3 regions of the Nocardioides sambongensis genome follow, and region 1 is predicted to be linked to each of the others. Evidence: predicted binding sites of a transcription regulator. Region 1 holds the regulator's gene; each other region holds the start of a gene.
The links. The regulator LexA, encoded in region 1, represses DNA repair genes until DNA is damaged. The targets are predictions, from matches to a motif close to TCGAACANNTGTTCGA.

Region 2: the regulator LexA is predicted to act here: its motif matches at 2,027-2,042, upstream of FIV43_RS09705 (HNH endonuclease signature motif containing protein).
Region 3: the regulator LexA is predicted to act here: its motif matches at 1,438-1,453, upstream of FIV43_RS16085 (HNH endonuclease signature motif containing protein).

The regions. Positions count from the first base shown of each region.
Region 1 covers NZ_CP041091.1:2,738,257-2,741,527, forward strand. Annotated here, with positions in the region: gene FIV43_RS12945 (hypothetical protein) at 1-101, shown strand, start outside; gene FIV43_RS12950 (LysM peptidoglycan-binding domain-containing protein) at 284-661, opposite strand; gene lexA (transcriptional repressor LexA) at 1,071-1,802, shown strand; gene FIV43_RS12960 (MXAN_6640 family putative metalloprotease) at 2,008-3,271, shown strand, end outside.
Region 2 covers NZ_CP041091.1:2,074,280-2,077,550, forward strand. Annotated here, with positions in the region: gene FIV43_RS09700 (flavin reductase family protein) at 59-655, opposite strand; gene FIV43_RS09705 (HNH endonuclease signature motif containing protein) at 683-1,975, opposite strand; gene FIV43_RS09710 (DUF4334 domain-containing protein) at 2,244-2,774, opposite strand; gene FIV43_RS09715 (GMC oxidoreductase) at 2,791-3,271, opposite strand, start outside.
Region 3 covers NZ_CP041091.1:3,433,481-3,436,751, forward strand. Annotated here, with positions in the region: gene FIV43_RS16080 (glycerophosphodiester phosphodiesterase) at 1-38, shown strand, start outside; gene FIV43_RS16085 (HNH endonuclease signature motif containing protein) at 86-1,378, opposite strand; gene FIV43_RS16090 (DUF3375 domain-containing protein) at 1,620-3,077, shown strand; gene FIV43_RS16095 (DUF4194 domain-containing protein) at 3,074-3,271, shown strand, end outside.

The DNA.
Region 1 (3,271 bases):
TCGTGCGCCTCTCCCGCGCGCTCGGACTGACTCACGCACCGGAGCCACGACCGAAGCGCGACCCCTCGACACCCAAGGGCGGGCGGCGCGCGTCGCGCTGAACGCCGCGGCGATCACCGAGGGTGCGACCTCGGACCCAGCGAACAGCGCGAGGGCGGGATCTCGGCGATCCCGCCCCTCGTCTTCCCCTGTGGGCCTTGGCAGGGCCCCTGCGTCCACCGGGGTCGAAGCGATGGACACGAGTCTTGGTGGCGAGGGCCCGTGGCGCCTCAGCCGTCAACCGTCACTCGGTCGGGACGCGCAGGTCCTGACCGGCGTAGACCACGCTCGAGTCCAGGGCGTTGAGCTCCTGGATGCGGTCCATCACCGAGCGGACGTCGCCGTCGCCGGTGCTCGCCGCGGCGTCGCTCGCGATCTCCCACAGCGTGTCGCCGTGCCCGACGGTGACCACCTCGACCGGCGCCTCTCCCTGCTCGGAGGTGGCGATCGAGCCGGAGGCCAGCCAGATGCCGAGGCCGAAGGCGACCATCAGCCCGAGCGCGAAGACCACGGCACGCCCGCGGCGGGTGAGCCGGACACCCGGTCGGCGTGAGCTCGTCGCACGGCGGACGTCGCGGGCCGGCGTCGTACGGGAAACGGGGGAAAGGGTGATCGTGCTCATGGTGACCTCCGGGGGAAGTGGCTCCGCGAGCGGAACCTCGGGTCGGTTGGCGTGCGATCGAGACTCTGGCGAAGGCCCCCGACAGATCCCGCGGACTGCGTCCGACGGGAAGTCCGGCGGGCCTCTCGACCATCAGTTCGAATCGAACACCTGTACGACGTTAGATCATCTGTTCGAACGAGGTCAAGAGGTTGTTCGAATCGATGTTCGAACCCTACGGCGGCGACCGGCGACCGCTCGGGGCGGCGACGAGCGACCGCGGCGCCGACACGCCCGCTTCGAACAGGTGTTTGATCCGAGTCGCGGATGGGCGCTACCGTCGACACACGAGCCGGCCCGCAGCTCGCTCCGCCCCACGGCTGTCCCGACGCTGCGCCAGCACGGCACCCAGCACTCCCAGGAGGATCCGATGACGGGCAAGAAGACTCCCGGCAAGGCAGCCGTGCGCGAGTTCCCCGACGGCCCGCCGGACGCCACCGGCCTCACCCCGCGTCAGCAGCGGATCCTGGCCACCATCAAGGACTCCATCGAGGTCCGCGGCTATCCGCCCAGCATGCGCGAGATCGGCGCGGCGGTGGGCCTCACCAGCACCTCGAGCGTGGCCCACCAGCTGCGGATGCTGGAGGAGAAGGGCTTCCTCAAGCGCGACCCGAACCGCCCCCGCGCGATCGAGGTGTTCCTGCCCGAGGTGATGGCGGCACGCCGTTCCATCTCCGGGGCCGAGGAGAGCAGCGTCGACGAGACCGGCGTCGGCGATGCCAACCCGCAGGCCACCAACGTCCCGGTCGTCGGGCGGATCGCCGCCGGCGGACCGATCCTCGCCGAGGAGCGCGTCGAAGACGTCTTCCCGCTCCCGCGCCAGCTCGTCGGCGACGGTCAACTCTTCCTGCTCGAGGTCAGTGGCGAGTCGATGATCGACGCTGCCATCTGCAACGGCGACTACGTGGTGATCCGCCAGCAGAACACCGCGGAGAACGGCGAGATCGTGGCCGCGATGATCGACGGCGAGGCGACGGTCAAGACGTTCCAGCGCAAGGAGGGGAAGGTCTGGCTGCTGCCGCACAACGCGTCGTTCGACCCGATCGACGGCACCCACGCCACCATCCTCGGCAAGGTCACCGCGGTGCTGCGTCGGGTCTGACGCGACACCCCGGTCGCCCGTCCGGGTGGCCCCGGGTGTCGCGTCAGATGGAGTTGGAGGGACCGGCTGCGTAGGCTCAGGCGGTCCCTCCTCCGTCTGCTCCCCCAGCGAAAGCAGTCCCACGTTGCGCTCTCGTCGTACGGCGTCCATCGGTGCCGCCTTCGCCACCACCGCCGCCCTCGTCCTGATCGGCATGCCTGCAGGCGTGGCTGCACCGACCCCGATGGACAACCCCGGGCTGAGCAGCTCGCCGACGGACCCGGCCGATCCTGCGGCACCGGGTGAGCCGACCGCCCTGGCCGAGGACGCGCTGGCAACGGTGGAGGACCTGCTCGAGGACGGCACTGCCACGCCCGAGACGTTGGCCGATCCCGGCACCACCACCGCCGACGGCGCGACCAGCACGGTGACCGAGTCCGACCTGACCCTGGCGCTGCGCGACCTGGCGGTGCGCGCCAGCTCGCTGACCGGCGAGGAGCGGGCGGAGGCGGAGCGGCTGCTGGCCCGACCTGCCGGCGACGGCAGCACCGGCAAGTGCTCGCTGCACGGCACCTATGGCGACGTCACCTGCTACCGCGAGGCCGCGACCCCGAAGAGCACCTGCTCCGACGTGGTCTGCGTGCACTGGGTGAACAAGGGATCGGCCCTCGGCGCCGGCGAGAAGGGCGACAGCTACAACGCGGTCCCCACCGAGGACGACGGCCCGGGCGGCGCGTGGGACGGCACCGCCGGCGACGGCATCCCCGACTACGTCGAGGTCGTGCTCGCCGAGATGAGCCACGTGGTGGGCACCTACGCCGACGCGGGCTATCGCAGCGTGGTCTCCGACGACGGGCTCGGCGGCAACGACCTGCCCGACATCTACCTCGGCGAGATCGGCCAGCAGGGCCTCTACGGCTACTGCACCACCGACGACCCGGCTGTCCTCGAGGACGACCAGGACGGCACCGCGCACGTCGCGAGCTGGGCCTACTGCGTCCTCGACAACGACTACGCCGCCAGCGAGTTCCCCGCGCACACGCCGCTGGGGAACATGCAGGTGACGGCGGCCCACGAGTACTTCCACGCCGTGCAGTACGCCTACGACGTGGACGAGGACTCCTGGATCCTCGAAGCGACCGCGACGTGGGCCGAGGACTACCTCTACGACGACGTCAACGACAACGTGAACTACCTGCGCTACGGGCCGCTCGGGCGTCCGGCGCAGTCGCTCGACACCTTCGGCGGGTCCGCCCACTACGGCACCTGGATCTTCTTCCGCTACCTGACCGACCGCTACCCTGCCGCCACCGCCGGGCTGCCCGACCTGATCCGCGAGCTGTGGGAGTCCCTCGCGCACGACGGCGCGGGCGCGAAGGGCTACTACAGCGTGCAGGGCGTCGAGAAGGCGCTCGCGGCCCGCGGCACGACACTCAACCGGGTCTTCCCGCGGTTCGCGGCCGACAACCGGCGACCGAACCGGACGTACG
Region 2 (3,271 bases), 660 kb from region 1:
GATCGCGTGTTCTGCGGACAGCGCGCCGCGGCGAGAACCTGCGGCCGGCACGAGTGGGTCAGTCGGCGCGAGTGGGCCGGGTGAGCCGGGTCGTCGCCGGCGGCAGTCCCCACTCGTCGCGGCCGAGCCGGGACATCGGTCGCAACAGGTCGAAGCGCGGGTGATCTCCGTCGAGCACCTCGCTGTCCACCCCGATCGCCACGACGTCGCCGAGCACCAGCGTCGACTCCCCCAGCGGCACCGTGGAGTGCAGCCGGCACTCGATGGACGCCGGCGAGGCGGCCACCCGCGGCGGTGCCACCCGCTCGGAGAGCACGGTCTCGATGCCGAGCACGTCCGCCTCCCCCACCTCCGGCGGATACGGCGCGGAGCTGGCATTGATCAGCTCGGTCTGCGCCTCGGAGGCGAAGTTGACCACGAACTCCCCGGTCGCCGTCACGTTGCGCAACGTGTCCTTGTGGCCGACCGAGGTGAACTGCACGATCGGCGGACGCGCCGAGGCGACCGTGAAGAACGAGTGCGGCGCCAGGTTGAGCACGCCGTCGGCGGACAGCGAGGTGACCCAGGCGATCGGACGGGGCACGACCAGGGCGGTCAACAGCCGGTAGGCGTTCACCCCTGCATCGGCGGGGTCGAAGACGGTGCGGACGCTCACCGGGCCAGCATAGGAGGCGCCCGCGGCTCAGGTTCGTCGGTGGTATCTGCGGTCGCCGTTGGCCAGTCGGGTGGTGGTGGAGGCGGGGTCGTGTTCGCGGTGGTGGTGGAAGTTGCAGAGGAGTAGGCCGTCGGCGAGGTCGGTGCGGCCGCCTTTCGACCAGGGGTCCAGATGGTGGGCTTCGCACCAGCGTGCGGGGATGGTGCAGCCTTCGGCGCGGCACGTCTTGTCGCGCAGGCCGAGGGCGGTGCGTTGCGCGGCGGTGAACAACCGCCGCGCCCGCCCGAGGTCGAGGACTTCGGACTTGCCGCCGAGGACGGCGGGCAGGATCTTGGCGGTGCACGCCAACCTGCGGGCGTGGTCTGCGCTGATCCGCAGCTCCCCACCGTTGTCGTGACCGGGGTCGAGCAGGCCAGCGGTGCCGAGGTGGTGGGTGAGTTGGTCGTGGTCGATCGTCACGATCACCGTGGTCGCATCCCCACCATGCACCGGCAGCTTCGCGGGGTCGAGGTGCTCCAACAACGCCCCGAACGCCAGACCCCGGGCCCGGTGCTGCGGCAACCGCTCCGCATCCGGATTCCCTCCCGCGCCCGCGTGGTGCTGGCGCGGCGACGTGAACGCATCCAGATACGTCGCCAACCGGGCAGCAATCGGGTCGGGCACCAGGGCGGTGATCCGAGTCAGACCCTCACCCATCGGCCGCATCCGCAGGCTGGTCTTCGCGTGCGCGGCGGCCTCCAACGCCGCGAGGCGCTTCGCGTCCTCCTCCTCGGCGATCTCCGGTGCGACGACGTCGAGGACCCGCTCGGCCAGCATCCGCAGATGCCTTGGCCCGTACCCACCCTCGGGTGCGTCCTCACGCTCCCCGGTCCCCAACCCGACCAGATGCACCTCGGCCCGGGTCCGAGCCTCATCGTCGATCCGCGCCGGCAGGGCGTCCAGCCCGGTGGTGATCACCCTGGCCTGCTCCAGACTCAACGCTCCGCGGGCCATCGCCACCCCCACCCGCGGCCAAGACTCGTCGATCGAGGTGGCGACCTTCGACTCCGCACGCAACCGGCCGGGGTCGGCGCCGGTCCGCAACGCCACCCACCCCGCGACATCTCTCGCCCCATGCGCGTCCGCGATGTCGGCCGAGCCAGCCAGGACCCGCATCCGCAGCTCCACCACCTGCGCCTCCAACGCGACCAGCCCGGTCAACAGCGCTTCACGTTCGGGCATGGTGAGGAACCCGGGCTGACGCTCCGCGACCTCACCCAGCGCGTCCCGGCACACCGCGACCGCCTCGCCCAGCGGGGTGCGGGTGCCGGTCAGCGACATCGGGAGAACCTTCCGAGACAGGTGCAGCAGATGCCCCGATTCTACGTGATCTCGAACACCAGTTCGACCCCTGCCGAGAGGTTTGTGGAACCGTTCTTGCAGGTCAGAGCCTGTTTTCCACAGATCGTCCGCAGCTCCTGGCCCGTTCTGGGACTTGTGTGCCGCGTGGGCACTGACCGAGCGAACAGCCCGGGTGGAACCAGCCGGGACGAGCCAGCAGCGGTGGCCGGTCGCTTCGATACGACCGGTGGTGAGCCTCGGCCTGGACTCAGTCCCGTTCCAGCACGAAGAAGTAGGGCTCCGGATGCGTCCGCAGGTCCATCACGCCGAGCAGCGTGTCGTCGTCGACCCGTCGGAAGGTGTCGATGATGGGCAGGTGGTCGTAGACCATCGCCGCGGTCACCACCCCTCGGTGGTGCACCTCGCGGAGTCGCGCACGGTGCCGGCGGGTGCGCAGCACCGGCCGGAGCAGGTCGATCGCAGGACGCGCCCTGGCCACCGCCGACGTCGGCACCCGGCCCGCGAGACCCATCGGCGCCCACCGCGGGTCGACCGGCACGATCCCGCCCGCCGTCGCGAAGAGGAGCGGGTGGACGTGGTCCACGTCGTCGAACTGCTTGCCGTACCACCCGGTGGCCTCGAGCAGGCCGTCCATCGGGTGCCCGGTGGCCAGCTCGCGGCCGCGCCAACGGCCGCCCAGCTCGACAGCACGCAGTCCGGGCAGCCGGTCGAAGAGCGTCCACGCCTGCTCGCGGGTGCAGGCGTCGCCGAGGCCGGCGAGGTGCTCGGTGGGGGTCATCGGTCTCCTCCGGAGGTCAGACGGGTGTGATCGGCAGACGCAGGGCGCCGGGCGCCGAGGCGGGGACGACCGGGTGGCGCGGCGCGACCGGGTCGATCCGGCGGTAGGGGTCGCCCAACGGCGGGCGCGGGTCCCGCTCCCCCTTGTTGGGCCACAGTGCCATCGCCCGCTCGGCCTGGGCGGTGATGGTCAGCGACGGGTTGACGCCCAGGTTCGCGGTGACCGCGCTGCCGTCGGCGACGTGCAGACCGGGATGGCCGAAGACGCGCTGATAAGGGTCGATCACGCCGTGCTCGGCGGACTCACCGATGGTGCAGCCGCCGATGTAGTGCGCGGTCGCCGGGATGTTGAAGACGTCGGTGACCACCCCGCCGGCCACGCCGTCGACCTTCTCCTCCCAGCGTCGGGCGATGTCGTGGGCGACCGGGATCCAGTCCGGGTTGGGCGCCCCGTCACCGTGCCGGGTCAACAGCCGGCCGCGGCGCCGGAACGAGGTC
Region 3 (3,271 bases), 700 kb from region 1:
TGCGTCCCGGGCAGCCGGGCGTGGATCCCTGCGCCTGAGGGGCTCTGGGGCTGGTCGTGGTGATCGTCTGAGTAGTGTCGATTGCTCATGTTCGCCGGTGGTAGCGGTGCGCACCGTTGGGGAGCCGCGTAGTGACGTAGCCGGGGTCGTGTTCGCGGTGGTGGTGGAAGTTGCAGAGGAGTACGCCGTCGGCGAGGTCGGTCCTCCCGCCACGGGACCAGGGGTCCAGGTGATGCGCCTCGCACCAGGTCGCCGGCACGGTGCAACCCTCGGCGCGGCAGGTGCGGTCGCGAAGGCGAAGTGCTTTGCGTTGGGCGGGGCTGAACAGGCGTTGGGCGCGGCCGAGGTCGAGGACCTCGCTCTTCCCGCCGAGGACGGCGGGGAGGATCTTGGCGGTGCACGCCAGCCGTCGGGCCTGAGCGGCGCTGATCCGTCCGGACTGGTCCGTGTCGCCGGCATCCAACAGCTCGGCGACGCCGAGGCTGCGGGTGAGGTGGTCATGGTCGATCGTGACGACCAGGGTGGTCGCGTCCCCGCCGTGGTCGGGAAGGCTCGCGGGGTCGAGGTGTTCCAGCAGCGCGCAGAACGCGTGCCCGAGGGCTCGAGCCCGCGGGAGCCGCTCGAGGTCCGGGTTCTGCTCCCTGGTGTGGGCGCCGGCGTGGCGGGGTGAGGTGTAGGCGTCGAGATAGGTGACCAGGCGGGTGGCGATGTGGTCGGGCACGGTCGCGATCACCCGGGACATCCCGTCGCCCAGGCCCCGGATCCGCACGGTCGTCTTGCGGTGCGCGTCGTGTTCGAGGCGTTCCAGGTGGCGGGCGTCCTCTTCGTCGGCGACCTCCGGCGCGACCACGTGCAGGATCCGGTCGGCCAGGACCCCGAGCTCTCTGGGTCCGAACCCGGTGTCGGGGGCGTCGGAATGGTCCCCGGTCCCATAGGCCACCAGGTCACAGTGGGCCCGTTCCCTCACCGCGGCCTCCAGGTGGTCGGGCAGCGCGTCGAGTCCCCGGACGACCACGCGTGCCTGGTCCGGAGTGAGCCGCCCGGTCGCCATCGCGGCTGTGACGCCCGGCCACCGCTCGGCCGCGGCGGCGAGCTCGGCCTCGGCCCGCAACCGTCGCGCCTGGACGTTGGAACGCGATGCCACCCATCCCGCGACATCGCGGGCACCATGCAGGTCGGCCACATCACCACTCGCGGACAGCACCCGCATCCGCAGCTCGGTCAGCTGTGCTTCCGCAGCAACCAGCTCAGTCAGGAGCGCCTCGCGGTCCTCGGTCTTCAGGAACGCCGGCTGTGCATCCGCGACCCCGGCCAACTCGGCCCGCACCCGGGTGACCGCACCGGTGATGCGGTCGGGGTGGGTGTGGTCCAGAGCCATCAGGGGCCTTCCGAGAGTGTCCGCGAGGAGCGTTCCGCTGACCCGGATTCTACCTGCGATCGAACACCAGTTCGACCCCTGCGAGGAAGATGGTGGAACCGTTTCCGCAGGTCACCGGCCGTTTTCCACAGCACACCGACGCCACCTGGCTCGCGCTGTGACCTGCGGGGCGCACGGGACCGTCGCCCGCGGATCCCTGACCGGCCCCGAACCGTCGTGCCCCCCTGACAAGATGGCCCGCATGTCCGCACTCGCCGTGGCGCTGGCCTATCGCCGCCTCGTCGAGGACAGCGCCACCCTCCGTCTGCTGCGCGCCGACAACGCGCCGGTGATCGCCGCGCTGCTGACCGTCCACCTCGGCGCCCCCGGCACGCGGCTGCCCGTCGAGGACGTCTACGAGCTGATCGACGCCGACCTCGAGGTGCTCCGCGACCACTTCGTTCTGCCCCAGACCGCCCGGGGATACTGCGACGACTGGCGCAACGCCGGATTCCTGGTGCGACGCCCCGCGGCGGAGGCTCGCGGCGAGACGCTCGAGCTCGCTCCCGACGCGGTGGTGGCGCTCCGCGTGGTCGCCCAACTCGAAGCCCCGCGCTCGACCGTCACCCAGTCTCGCCTGATCAGCCTGGCCCAGGCGGTGCGCCAGCTCGCCATCGACACCGATCCGGACAGCACGACGCGGCTCGCGGCGCTGCGCGCCGAACGGGACCGGCTCGACGAGCGGATCGCGCGAGTCACCCGCGGCGAGGTCGACGTACTCGACCCACGCGAGGCACACGAGCGGGTCACCGACGTCCTGCTCCAGGCGCGCGACCTGCCCGGCGACTTCGCGGGCGTGCGAGCGCGGTTCGAGCAGCTCAATCAGGAGCTACGAGCGCGCATCCTCGACGACGACCGGACCGACGGGCGCAGCAGCGTGCTCGACGACGTCTTCCGCGGCGTCGACCTGATCGAGACCTCGGACGAGGGCCGGACCTTCAGCGCGTTCTCCTCCCTGATCCGCGATCCCGAACGCTCGTCGGCCTTCGAGTCCGACCTGTCGGCGGTCCTGGACCGCGACTTCGCCGGTCACCTCACGCCGGAGGCGCGTCGTACGCTTCGCTCTCTGGTCCGGGACCTCAAGCGGGGCAGCCGGGAGGTGCACGGCGAGCTGACCGAGTTCGCCCGCGGGTTGCGCCGCTACGTCTACTCCCAGGAGTTCCAGCGCGACCGAGCGCTGCGCGACGCCCTCCAGTCCGCGCTCTCCGCAGCCGTGCCCGCCAGTCGCGAGGTCAAGCCGTACGCCGACCTGCCGCACGAGCTGGAGCTGTCGGCGTTGCGGCTCTCGACCGTCGGCGAGCTCGCGCCGCACGACCCCACCGACTACGACACCGGGTCGACGCTGCCCGATGCGGAGACCGAGAGCATCGACCTGTCCGCCCTCGCCGCCATCGCGCGGGAGAGCGAGATCGATTTCGCCGAGCTGATCGACAACGTCAACCGGGTGCTCGGCAATCAGGAGAGCGCCAGCGTCGCCGACATCCTGCGCGCCACACCCGCCACCCAGGGCCTGGCCAGCGTGGTCGGCCTGCTCTCCCTCGCCCTGGCCAACGGCGAGGTTCGCGACGATGGTCACGAGCAGCTCGCCTGGACCGGCGTCGACGGGGTCGATCGTGCGGCGGACGTCGCCGTGCACGTCTTCACCGAGAGGATCCGATGACCGAGGAGCACGCAGCGAGCACCGACGCGCGCCCGAACCTGTGGCCCGGTGATCTCGGTTCGCTGCACGAACAGTCGCGGCGCGCGTTGCTGGAGATCGTCAAGGGCCCCTACCTCTCCGGCCGCCGCCGTCCGCAGCTGTGGGCGGCGCTGCTCGCCGACGAGGCGGCGATCCGCTCTCAGCTGCACAACCTG